DNA from 3 places in the Streptomyces sp. NPDC014870 genome. Region 1 is predicted to be linked to each of the others. Evidence: riboswitches for the same ligand, from Rfam matches in the RefSeq annotation. Region 1 holds a riboswitch; each other region holds the start of a gene.

Evidence for each region. A riboswitch is a leader RNA that binds a small molecule or an ion and turns the genes downstream of it on or off. The one in region 1 is predicted to bind thiamine pyrophosphate.
Region 2: another riboswitch for thiamine pyrophosphate. It lies ahead of thiC (phosphomethylpyrimidine synthase ThiC); the one in region 1 lies ahead of ACF09C_RS16135 (thiamine ABC transporter substrate binding subunit).
Region 3: another riboswitch for thiamine pyrophosphate. It lies ahead of thiO (glycine oxidase ThiO); the one in region 1 lies ahead of ACF09C_RS16135 (thiamine ABC transporter substrate binding subunit).

Annotation. Positions count from the first base shown of each region.
Region 1 covers NZ_JBIBWQ010000005.1:119,320-122,588, forward strand. The annotation lists gene ACF09C_RS16130 (ABC transporter permease) at 1-642, opposite strand, end outside; gene ACF09C_RS16135 (thiamine ABC transporter substrate binding subunit) at 681-1,760, opposite strand; TPP riboswitch at 1,847-1,953, opposite strand; gene rlmN (23S rRNA (adenine(2503)-C(2))-methyltransferase RlmN) at 1,983-3,089, opposite strand.
Region 2 covers NZ_JBIBWQ010000003.1:207,909-211,177, reverse strand. The annotation lists gene ACF09C_RS09505 (YibE/F family protein) at 4-1,407, opposite strand; TPP riboswitch at 1,479-1,626, shown strand; gene thiC (phosphomethylpyrimidine synthase ThiC) at 1,620-3,269, shown strand, end outside.
Region 3 covers NZ_JBIBWQ010000004.1:282,492-285,760, forward strand. The annotation lists gene ACF09C_RS13770 (thiazole synthase) at 1-119, opposite strand, end outside; gene thiS (sulfur carrier protein ThiS) at 125-340, opposite strand; gene thiO (glycine oxidase ThiO) at 337-1,503, opposite strand; TPP riboswitch at 1,501-1,613, opposite strand; gene ACF09C_RS13785 (hypothetical protein) at 1,668-2,009, shown strand; gene ACF09C_RS13790 (NAD(P)/FAD-dependent oxidoreductase) at 2,089-3,252, shown strand.

The sequences.
Region 1 (3,269 bases):
CTCGGTCTCCAGAGTGGAGTACGCCGGTCCGCCGAGGATCTGGACGACGGCGAAGGAGCCGGCGGTGAAGAGGAACACCATCAGCGCCGCCGCGCCCACGGCGGGCGCGAGCGCCGGCAGCGTCACCGTCCGCCAGGCGGTGAACCGGGAGGCGCCGAGGACACGGGCGGCCTCCTCCTGGCGGGGGTCGAGCTGCGCCCACAGTCCGCCGACGGTCCTGACGACCACGGCGTAGTTGAAGAAGACATGGGCGAGGAGGATGGCCCAGACGGTGGTGTCGAGGCGGACGCCCCACAACTCGTCGAGCAGCCCGCCGCGGCCGACGAGGGCGAGGAAGGCCGTACCGACCATGACGGTCGGCATCACGAAGGGGACGGTGACGACGGCGCGCAGCAGCCCCTTGCCGGGGAAGTCGAAGCGCGCGAAGACGTACGCCCCCGGCAGGGCGATCAGCAGGGTCAGCGCGGTGGAGGCGAGCGCCTGCCAGAGGGTGAACCAGAGGACGTCGAGGATCTCCGGCCGGGTCAGCGTCTCGCCGAACCGGCCGAACTCCCACGCCCCGTCGACGCGCAGCCCGCGCTCGACGATCGAGGCGACGGGCCACGCGAAGAAGAGCGCGAAGAAGGCGACGGGCACGGCCATCAGGCCGAGCCGCGCCGCGCTTCCCCGGCGGTCGGGGACTACTTCAGAACGGTCGAGGACCACGACTGGATCCACTGGTCACGCTTCTCGGCGATCTTCTCGGGCGCCATGGTCTGCGGCTTGTCGATCACCACACCGTGCTTCGTGAACAGCTCGGGCAGCTGGGCGCCCTTCGTCACCGGGTTGACGAACATCTGCAGCGGCATGTCCTCCTGGAACTTCTTGGAGATCAGGAAGTCGATCAGCGCCTTGCCGCCCTCGGGGTTCTTCGCCCCGTTCAGCAGTCCGGCGAACTCGATCTGCCGGAAGCAGGTGCCGGTGGAGACCCCGGTGGGGGCGTCCTTCGGCTGCGGGTCGGCGTAGAGGACCTCGACCGGCGGGCTGGAGGCGTAGCTGACGACCAGCGGCCGGTCGCCCTTGGCCTGCTTGCCGCCGGCGGAGCCGGAGAACTCCTGGTTGTAGGCGAGCTCCCAGCTGTCGACGACCTTCACGCCGTTGGCCTTGAGCTTCGTCCAGTAGTCCTGCCAGCCCTCGTCGCCGTACTGGGCCGCGGTACCGAGCAGGAAGCCGAGGCCCGGGGAGGACTTCTCGGGGTTCTCGACCACGAGCAGGTTCTTGTACTCCGGCTTGGCCAGGTCGTCGAAGGTCTGCGGGGGCGCGAGCTTCTTGTCGGCGAAGTACTTCTTGTCGTAGTTGACGCAGATGTCACCGGTGTCGATCGGGGTGACGCGGTGCTCCTTGTCGAGCTGCGTCTCGGGGGCCACCGCGTCCAGACCCTTCGCCTCGTACGGGACGAAGATCCCGTTGTCGAGCGCGCGGGAGAGCAGGGTGTTGTCGACGCCGAAGAAGACGTCTCCCTGCGGGGAGCCCTTGGTGAGGATCTCCTTGTTGACGGCGACGCCCGCGTCACCGCTCTTGAGGACCTTGACGGTGAAGCCGGTCTGCTTCGTGAACTCCGCCAGGACCTCCTTGGAGGCGTTGAAGGAGTCGTGACTGACGAGGGTCACGGTCTTCGGCGTGGGCTCACCGCTCTTGCCGGCCGCGTCCCTGATGTCCTCGGTGCCGCAGGCGGCGAGGGTGGTGACGCCCAGCGCCGCGGCGATCGCGGCGGCGGCCATCTTCTTGGTGCTCACGGAAATTCCTCCTGGGTGTGACCAGGAAGAGACGCGGCCCTGCCCACCGGAGGGTGGGCAGGGCGCAACAGCTTGAGTTGCGACCGAACTTCCTACCCAGAATGACCTGGGCGAGGTTCAGAGGGTCTGCGGTCCGTGACCGCACTCTCAGCGCTGTGGCGCTCCCCTGTCGGAATATGGAGATGTGTTCGAGCACAGACTACAAGGTCAGCGCTCCGAGGCCGCCAGCTGTCCACAGGCACCGTCGATCTCCTGCCCACGGGTGTCACGGACCGTGACGGGCACGCCGTGGGACGCGATGGCCTCGACGAAGGCCTTCTCGTCCTCGGGCCGGGAGGCCGTCCACTTCGACCCGGGTGTCGGGTTCAGCGGAATCAGGTTCACATGGACCCGCTTGCCCTTGAGCAGCCGCCCGAGCAGGTCGCCCCGCCAGGCCTGGTCGTTGATGTCCCGGATGAGCGCGTACTCGATGGAGATCCGGCGGCCGGACTTCTCGGCGTACTCCCACGCGGCGTCGAGGACCTCACGGACCTTCCAGCGCGTGTTGACGGGCACGAGGGTGTCCCGCAGCTCGTCGTCGGGAGCGTGCAGCGAGACGGCGAGCCGGCACTTGAAGCCCTCGTCGGCGAAGCGCAGCATCGCGGGCACGAGGCCCACGGTGGAGACGGTGATCCCGCGCTGCGAGAGCCCGAGCCCGTCCGGCTCGGGGTCGGTGAGCCGGCGGATGGCGCCGACGACCCGCTTGTAGTTGGCGAGCGGCTCGCCCATGCCCATGAAGACGATGTTGCTGAGCCGCGCCGGCCCACCGGGCACCTCACCGTCACGCAGGGCGCGCATGCCGTCGACGATCTGGTGCACGATCTCGGCGGTCGACAGGTTCCGGTCGAGCCCGGCCTGCCCGGTGGCGCAGAACGGACAGTTCATCCCGCAGCCGGCCTGCGAGGAGATGCACATGGTGACCCGGTCCGGGTACCGCATCAGCACGGACTCGACGAGCGTGCCGTCGTGCAGCTTCCACAGGGTCTTACGGGTGGTGTCGTCGTCGCACGAGATGTGCCGGACCACCGACATCAGGTCGGGCAGCAGCTCCCCCTGCAGCTTCTCGCGCGAGGCGGCGGGGATGTCGGTCCACTCGGCGGGGTCGTGGGCGTACCGCGCGAAGTAGTGCGTGGACAGCTGCTTGGCGCGGAACGGCTTCTCGCCGATCGCGGCGACGGCCTCCTTGCGCTCGGCGGGCGTGAGGTCGGCAAGGTGCCGCGGCGGCTTCTTGGCTCCGCGGGGCGCGACGAAAGTGAGTTCTCCGGGCTTCGGCATGGTCCTACCAGTGTCGCAGAGGAAACGCGAAGGGCCCGCCGTCCGGGGACGGCGGGCCCTTCGAGCACGAACACGCAGGTCAGGTGGTGCCGACGAAGACCACGAGGAGCAGCCAGACCACCGGCGCCGTCGGCAGCAGGGAGTCCAGGCGGTCCATGCTGTATCGATTCGCGGCTCCGC
Region 2 (3,269 bases), on a different contig from region 1:
CGGCTACTTCGCCCGGCGCCGCCGCCCGCCCTTGGATGAACGCTTCTCCAGCCCGCCCGCTCGGCCCAGCCCACCCGGTCGACCCGGTCCGCCCGGCGTGCCAGGTCCGCCCGGCCGGTCCGCCGAGACGACGAGCGCGGCGAGAGCGGTCGTGACCGGCACCGAGGCGACCAGACCGATCGACCCCACCAGTGTGCGGACGATCTCCTCAGCGACCAGCTCGCTGTTGGCCACGGTCCCCACGCTGCTCTGCGCGATGGAGAAGAGCAGCAGCAGCGGCAGCGCCGCGCCGGCGTACGCCAGGACCAGCGTGTTCACCACGGACGCGATGTGGTCCCGGCCGATCCTGATGCCTGCCCGGTACAGCCCCCGCGGGCCCAGCCGGGGATCGGCCTGGTGCAGCTCCCACACCGCCGAGGTCTGGGTCACCGTCACATCGTCGAGGACACCGAGCGAACCGATGATGATGCCCGCGAGCAGCAGACCGGACATGTCGATGTCCGGGTAGAGGCCGTGGATCAGGCCGGTGTTGTCGTCCGTGTTGCCGCTCAGCGAGGCCCAGCTGATGAAGAACGAGCCGAGCAGACCGATCAACAGCAGCGAGATCAGGGTCCCGAGCACCGCGACGGAGGTCCGGGCGGACAGGCCGTGGCACATGTAGAGCGCGATCAGCATGATCGCGCTCGACCCGACCACCGCCACCACCAGCGGATTCGACCCCTGAAGGATCGCCGGGAGGATGAAGAAGGTCAGCAGCAGGAAGCTCACGGCGAGCGAGATCAGCGCCATCACCCCGCGCATCCGGCCGACCAGCACGACCGCCACGGCGAAGATCAGGGCGAGCACCGCCAGCGGCACCTTGCGGTTCACGTCCGTCACCGAGTACTGCAGATCACGCGGAGCGTCCGGCGCGTACGCCACCACCACTCCCTGGCCCTCGTCCAGTTGGCGCGGCGCGTCCGGCTGCACGATCTCGGTGAACGTACGGCCCTTGTCCGGACCGCTCGTGACCTCGATCGTCGCCTTCTCGCACTCCCCCTGCTGGGCGTTGACCGCCTCGCGTCCCTGGGGTGTGGAGGTGTCGCCGGTCGGCGGGACCTGAGCGGCGTTCACATCCTGGCAGTCGACCTTCTCCACCGAGACGACCTTGCCCTGGTACGTCTGCCGGTCGAAGCCGACGCCGGTGCGTTCGTGCTCCGGGGCGCCGCCCGGCCACAGCACCACGAGCCCGACCACCACTGCCGTGGCGAACGGGATCAGGACAGCCGCGATGACCCTGCGCAGATGCCGGGAGACGGGCGCGGCAGGCCCATGACTGTGCGTATGACCGTGCCCGTGACCCGCGTCGCCATGGGTGGCAGGGCCGTCATGACGGTCGGGTTCTGGGGTCTGCTGCTCGGAAGTCACCGACCGATCATCGCAAGAACGGTGGGGGCCCACTGTTCAGCACGGCCGGATTGACGCTAGCGTGGTGACACCTTTGCACACGCGGGAGCTCGGAGCACCGGGCTGAGAGGGCGCTGATCACCGTACACGCGTACTGGACGTACGTACGGGAAGAGGCTGCGCCGACCGCCGAACCTGTTACCGGGTAATGCCGGCGTAGGGAGATCGGTCTCATGACCATTCAGGATGCACGCACGCCTGCCACCAGCGAGAACGACGGCCAGGACGAGCGCAAGCCGGGCTGGCACAAGGGGTACGTCGAGGGCTCGCGCCCCGACATCCGCGTGCCCGTCCGGCAGGTGCACCTCACCAACGGCAAGGACGTGACGCTGTACGACACGTCCGGTCCGTACACCGACCCCACCATCGACACCGACGTACGGTGGGGCCTGCCGCCGCTGCGCGAGAACTGGATCATCTCTCGGGGCGACACCGAGGAGTACGCGGGCCGCCCGGTCCGTCCCGAGGACGACGGCATCAAGCACACCTCGCCGCGCGGCGGCGGGCTGAAGAACCTCGACGCCGTCTTCCCGGGCCGGCCGCGGCTGCCGCGCCGGGGCCGCGAGGGCGTGGCCGTGACCCAGCTCGCGTACGCCCGCCGGGGCGAGATCACCCCGGAGATGGAGTACGTCGCGATCCGCGAGAACGTCTCCCCCGAGGTCGTACGGGAGGAGATCGCGGCGGGGCGGGCCGTGCTTCCGGCCAACGTCAACCACCCGGAGATCGAGCCGATGATCATCGGCAAGCGGTTCCTGGTGAAGGTCAACGCCAACATCGGCAACTCCGCCGTCACCTCCTCCATCGAGGAGGAGGTGGAGAAGATGACCTGGGCGACCAAGTGGGGCGCCGACACGGTCATGGACCTCTCCACCGGCCGCAACATCCACACCACGCGCGAGTGGGTGCTGCGCAACTCTCCCGTGCCGATCGGCACCGTGCCGCTCTACCAGGCCCTGGAGAAGGTCGACGGGAAGGCCGAGGAGCTGACCTGGGAGATCTACAAGGACACCGTCATCGAGCAGGCCGAGCAGGGCGTCGACTACATGACGGTCCACGCCGGCGTACTGCTGCCGTACGTCCCGTTGACCGCCCGTCGCAAGACCGGCATCGTCTCGCGCGGCGGCTCGATCATGGCCGCCTGGTGCCTCGCGCACCACAAGGAGAACTTCCTCTACACGAACTTCGAGGAGCTCTGCGAGATCCTCGCGACGTACGACGTCACGTACTCGCTGGGCGACGGCCTGCGCCCCGGCTCGATCGCGGACGCCAACGACGACGCGCAGTTCGCGGAGCTGCGCACGCTCGGCGAGCTGAACACGATCGCCAAGCGGCACAACGTGCAGACGATGATCGAGGGCCCCGGGCACGTCCCGATGCACAAGATCAAGGAGAACATCGACCTTCAGCAGGAGATCTGTGAGGAGGCGCCGTTCTACACGCTCGGCCCGCTGACCACGGATGTCGCGCCCGCGTACGACCACATCACCTCGGGCATCGGCGCCGCGATGATCGCCTGGTGGGGTACGGCGATGCTCTGCTACGTCACGCCCAAGGAGCACCTGGGGCTGCCCAACCGCGACGACGTGAAGACGGGTGTCATCACGTACAAGATCGCGGCGCACGCGGCCGACCTGGCCAAGGGGCACGCGGGGGCTCAGGAGTGGGACGACGCGCTGTCGGACGCGCGGTTCGAGTTCCGCTGGGAGGACCAGTTCAACCTGGCGCTCGACCCGGACACGGCCCGTGAGTTCCACGACGAGACGCTGCCGGCCGAGCCCGCGAAGACCGCGCACTTCTGCTCGATGTGCGGTCCGAAGTTCTGC
Region 3 (3,269 bases), on a different contig from region 1:
TCGGTGCCGCTGACGGCGAGGGAGCGTTCGAGGATCTCCAGGCTCGGGGCGCCGCCCGTGCCGAGGATCAGCCGGGAGGAGAACTCCGTACCGCCGAGGAGGAAAGTGTCGTCGGACATGGCGGTCAGCCTCCCTGTACGGCGGTGAGGACCTCGACCCGGTCGCCCTCGCCGAGGACGGTCGCGGACCACTGGCTGCGGGGTACGACGGTCTCGTTGACGGCCGCCGCGACGCCGGTGGGCGCCGCCGTCAACGTGGTGACCAGGGCGTCGAGGGTGGTGGGCGCGGCGAGGACGCGCGCCTCGCCGTTGACGGAGACGGTGGTCTGCGGGGCGGTCATGCGGGCTGCTCCTGTCGTACGGGGGAGAAGCGGCGGGGGGTGAAGGGGCGGGCCTCGTCCGGAAGCACGCCGGTGGTGAGGAACGCGGCCATGACGTCACCGGTGACCGGGGTGAGCAGGACACCGTTGCGGTAGTGCCCGGTGGCCAGCCGCAGGCCGTCGAGCGCGGTCGGGCCGAGCAGCGGCGCGTTGTCGGGCGACCCGGGACGCAGGCCGGCCAGGGTCTCGGTGAGCGGCAGCTCGGTGAGGCCGGGGACGAGTTCGTGGGCGTCGCGGAGCAGCTCGTACACCCCGCCCGCCGTGACGGTGGTGTCCCAGCCCAGCTCCTCGCTGGTCGCGCCGACGACCAGCTCTCCGTTCTCGCGCGGCACCAGGTAGACGTGGCTGCCGCGCACGACCGCCCGGACGGTCCGGGACAGGAACGGCGCGAACGCGGGCGGCACGGTGAGCCGGAGCACCTGTCCCTTGACGGGACGGACGGGCGGCAGGACCTCCGGCGGGACGCCCGCGAGCCGGCCGCTGAGGCTGCCGGCGGCCAGCACGACCTGGTCCGCCTCCAGGGCGGAGCCGTCGGCGAGGGTCACGCCCGTGGCGCGGTCCCGCACCACCGTCAGGCTCGCGGCGAGGCTCCGGTGGAAGACCACCCCGGCCCGCTCGCAGGCGGTGACGAGCGCGGCGGCGAGCCGGCGCGGATCGACCTGGTGGTCCCCGTCGACGCGTAGTCCGCCGCGCACGCCCGGAGCCAACATCGGCTCAAGACGGCGGCAGTCGCGCCCGCTGAGCCACTCCGACTCCAGGCCGGAGCGGATCTGGAGGGCGTGCAGCTCCCGCAGATGCGCCCGGTCGTCGGCGTCGAGCGCGACGGCCAGCGTGCCGCAGGCGCGGTAGCCGACATCGTGTCCGGTGGCCTCCTGGAGTTCGGCGACGAACGCGGGGTAGCGCTGCGCGGAGGCGAGGTTGAGGGCGAGCAGGGTCTCCTCGCCGTAGTGGAGTTCGGTGACGGCGGCGAGCATCCCGGCCGCCACCCGGGCGGCCCCGCCGCCCGGTTCGGGGTCCACGACCGCCGTGGACAGTCCGCGCTGCGCGGACCGCCAGGCCGTGACCAGGCCGATGATGCCGCCCCCGACGACGAGAACGTCCGGGGTGCTGCGTGTACGCGACATGGGCGTCCAGCCCCTCCCTTCGCCGGCATGACCCGGATCAGGTTCGTACGGTCGGAGGCCGGCCAGCCTCCCTCTCAGCCCGGTGCGTCCGGGCTCCCGCGAGTGCTCTACGTTGACGGTCAGCCTAACCCCAGCCCCCGACGCCCAGTAAGGGAGCCTCACTCGTGGCTCGATCTCTCGACGGCCTCGTCCTCGCCCCCGTCGCCGACCAGGCCCCCGGCCAGGTCGGGACGCGTACCAGGTTCACGTACCACGAGGAGGACGGCAGGATCTGGGCCGAGTACGCGGGCGGTGACGTGGTGCGGGGGAACCTCGTCGGCACGCGCGCGGGGGACCGGCTCGACTTCCGGTACGTGCAGTTGAAGCGGGACGGAACGACCTCTTCCGGGCATTGCGTCTCCCTCGTGGTGGAGCTGCCGGACGGACGCGTTCGACTGGAGGAGAGCTGGGCATGGGAGTCCCAGGAGGGCTCCGGCACCAGCGTCGTGGAGCAGCTGTCTTCCTGACGGTGCGTCAGATAGTTAAGGTGATCGAGTGAGCGAGCAGAAGCGGGAAGAGCAGCGCGTCGTCGTCGTGGGCGCCGGGATGGCGGGGGTGCAGACCGCCGTCGCCCTGCGCGAACAGGGCTTCACCGGACCGGTCACCCTCATCGGCGCCGAGCCCCACCAGCCCTACGACCGCCCGCCCCTGTCCAAGGCGGTCCTCCTCGGCAAGGCCGAGGACTCGGCCTTCGACGTCGACTTCGAGGCGCTCTCCATCGAGCTGCGGCTCGGCCTCGACGTGACCGGCCTGCGCGCCGACGACCACGAGATCGACACGGAGGCCGGACCCGTCCGGTACGACGTCCTGGTCCTCGCCACCGGCGCCGAACCGGTCACCCTGCCCGGCACCGAGGGCGTGCCCGGGGTCCACCTGCTGCGCACCCTGGACGACGCGGCCCGGCTCAAGCCCGTCCTGGAGCGCCGCCACGACATCGTGGTCGTCGGCGCCGGCTGGATCGGCGCCGAGTTCGCCACCGCCGCGCGCGAGGCGGGATGCGCCGTCACCGTCGTCGAGGCCGCCGAGCACCCGCTCGCCGGAGCGCTGCCCCCCGAGGTCGCCGCCCCGATGGCGCGCTGGTACGAGGAGAGCGGCGCCGAACTCCTCACCCACGCGCGCGTGGACTCCGTCGAACCCGGCACGGTCGTCCTGGCCGACGGCCGGCGGCTGCCCGCGGACGCGGTCGTCGTCGGCATCGGCGCCCGGCCCGCCACCCGCTGGCTCACCGGCTCCGGCATCGCCCTCGGCGCGGACGGCTCCGTCACCGCCGACGACCGGCTCCGCACCTCCCTGCCCGACGTGTACGCCGTCGGCGACTGCGCCTCCTTCCCCTCCGCCCGCTACGGCGCCCGCCTCCTCGTCCACCACTGGGACAACGCCCTCCAGGGCCCCCGGACCGTCGCGGCCGACATCATCGGCGAGGCCCCGCAGGCCTACGACCCGGTCCCGTACTTCTGGTCCGAGCAGTTCGGCCGCTTCGTGCAGTACGCCGGCCACCACGGCTCGGCCGCCGCGCTGGTCCGTCGCGGCGACCCGGCCGACGCCTCCTGGTCCGTCCTCTGGCTCGACGACGGCGTCCTCGTCGCCCTGCTCGCCGTCGGCCGCCCCCGCGACCTGGCCCAGGGCCGCAAGCTGATCGAGTCCGGCGGACGCCTCGACCCGGAGCGCGCCGCCGACCCGTCCGTCCCCCTGAAGGCGGCGGTCGTCTGAGGGCCGACCTGCTCCGA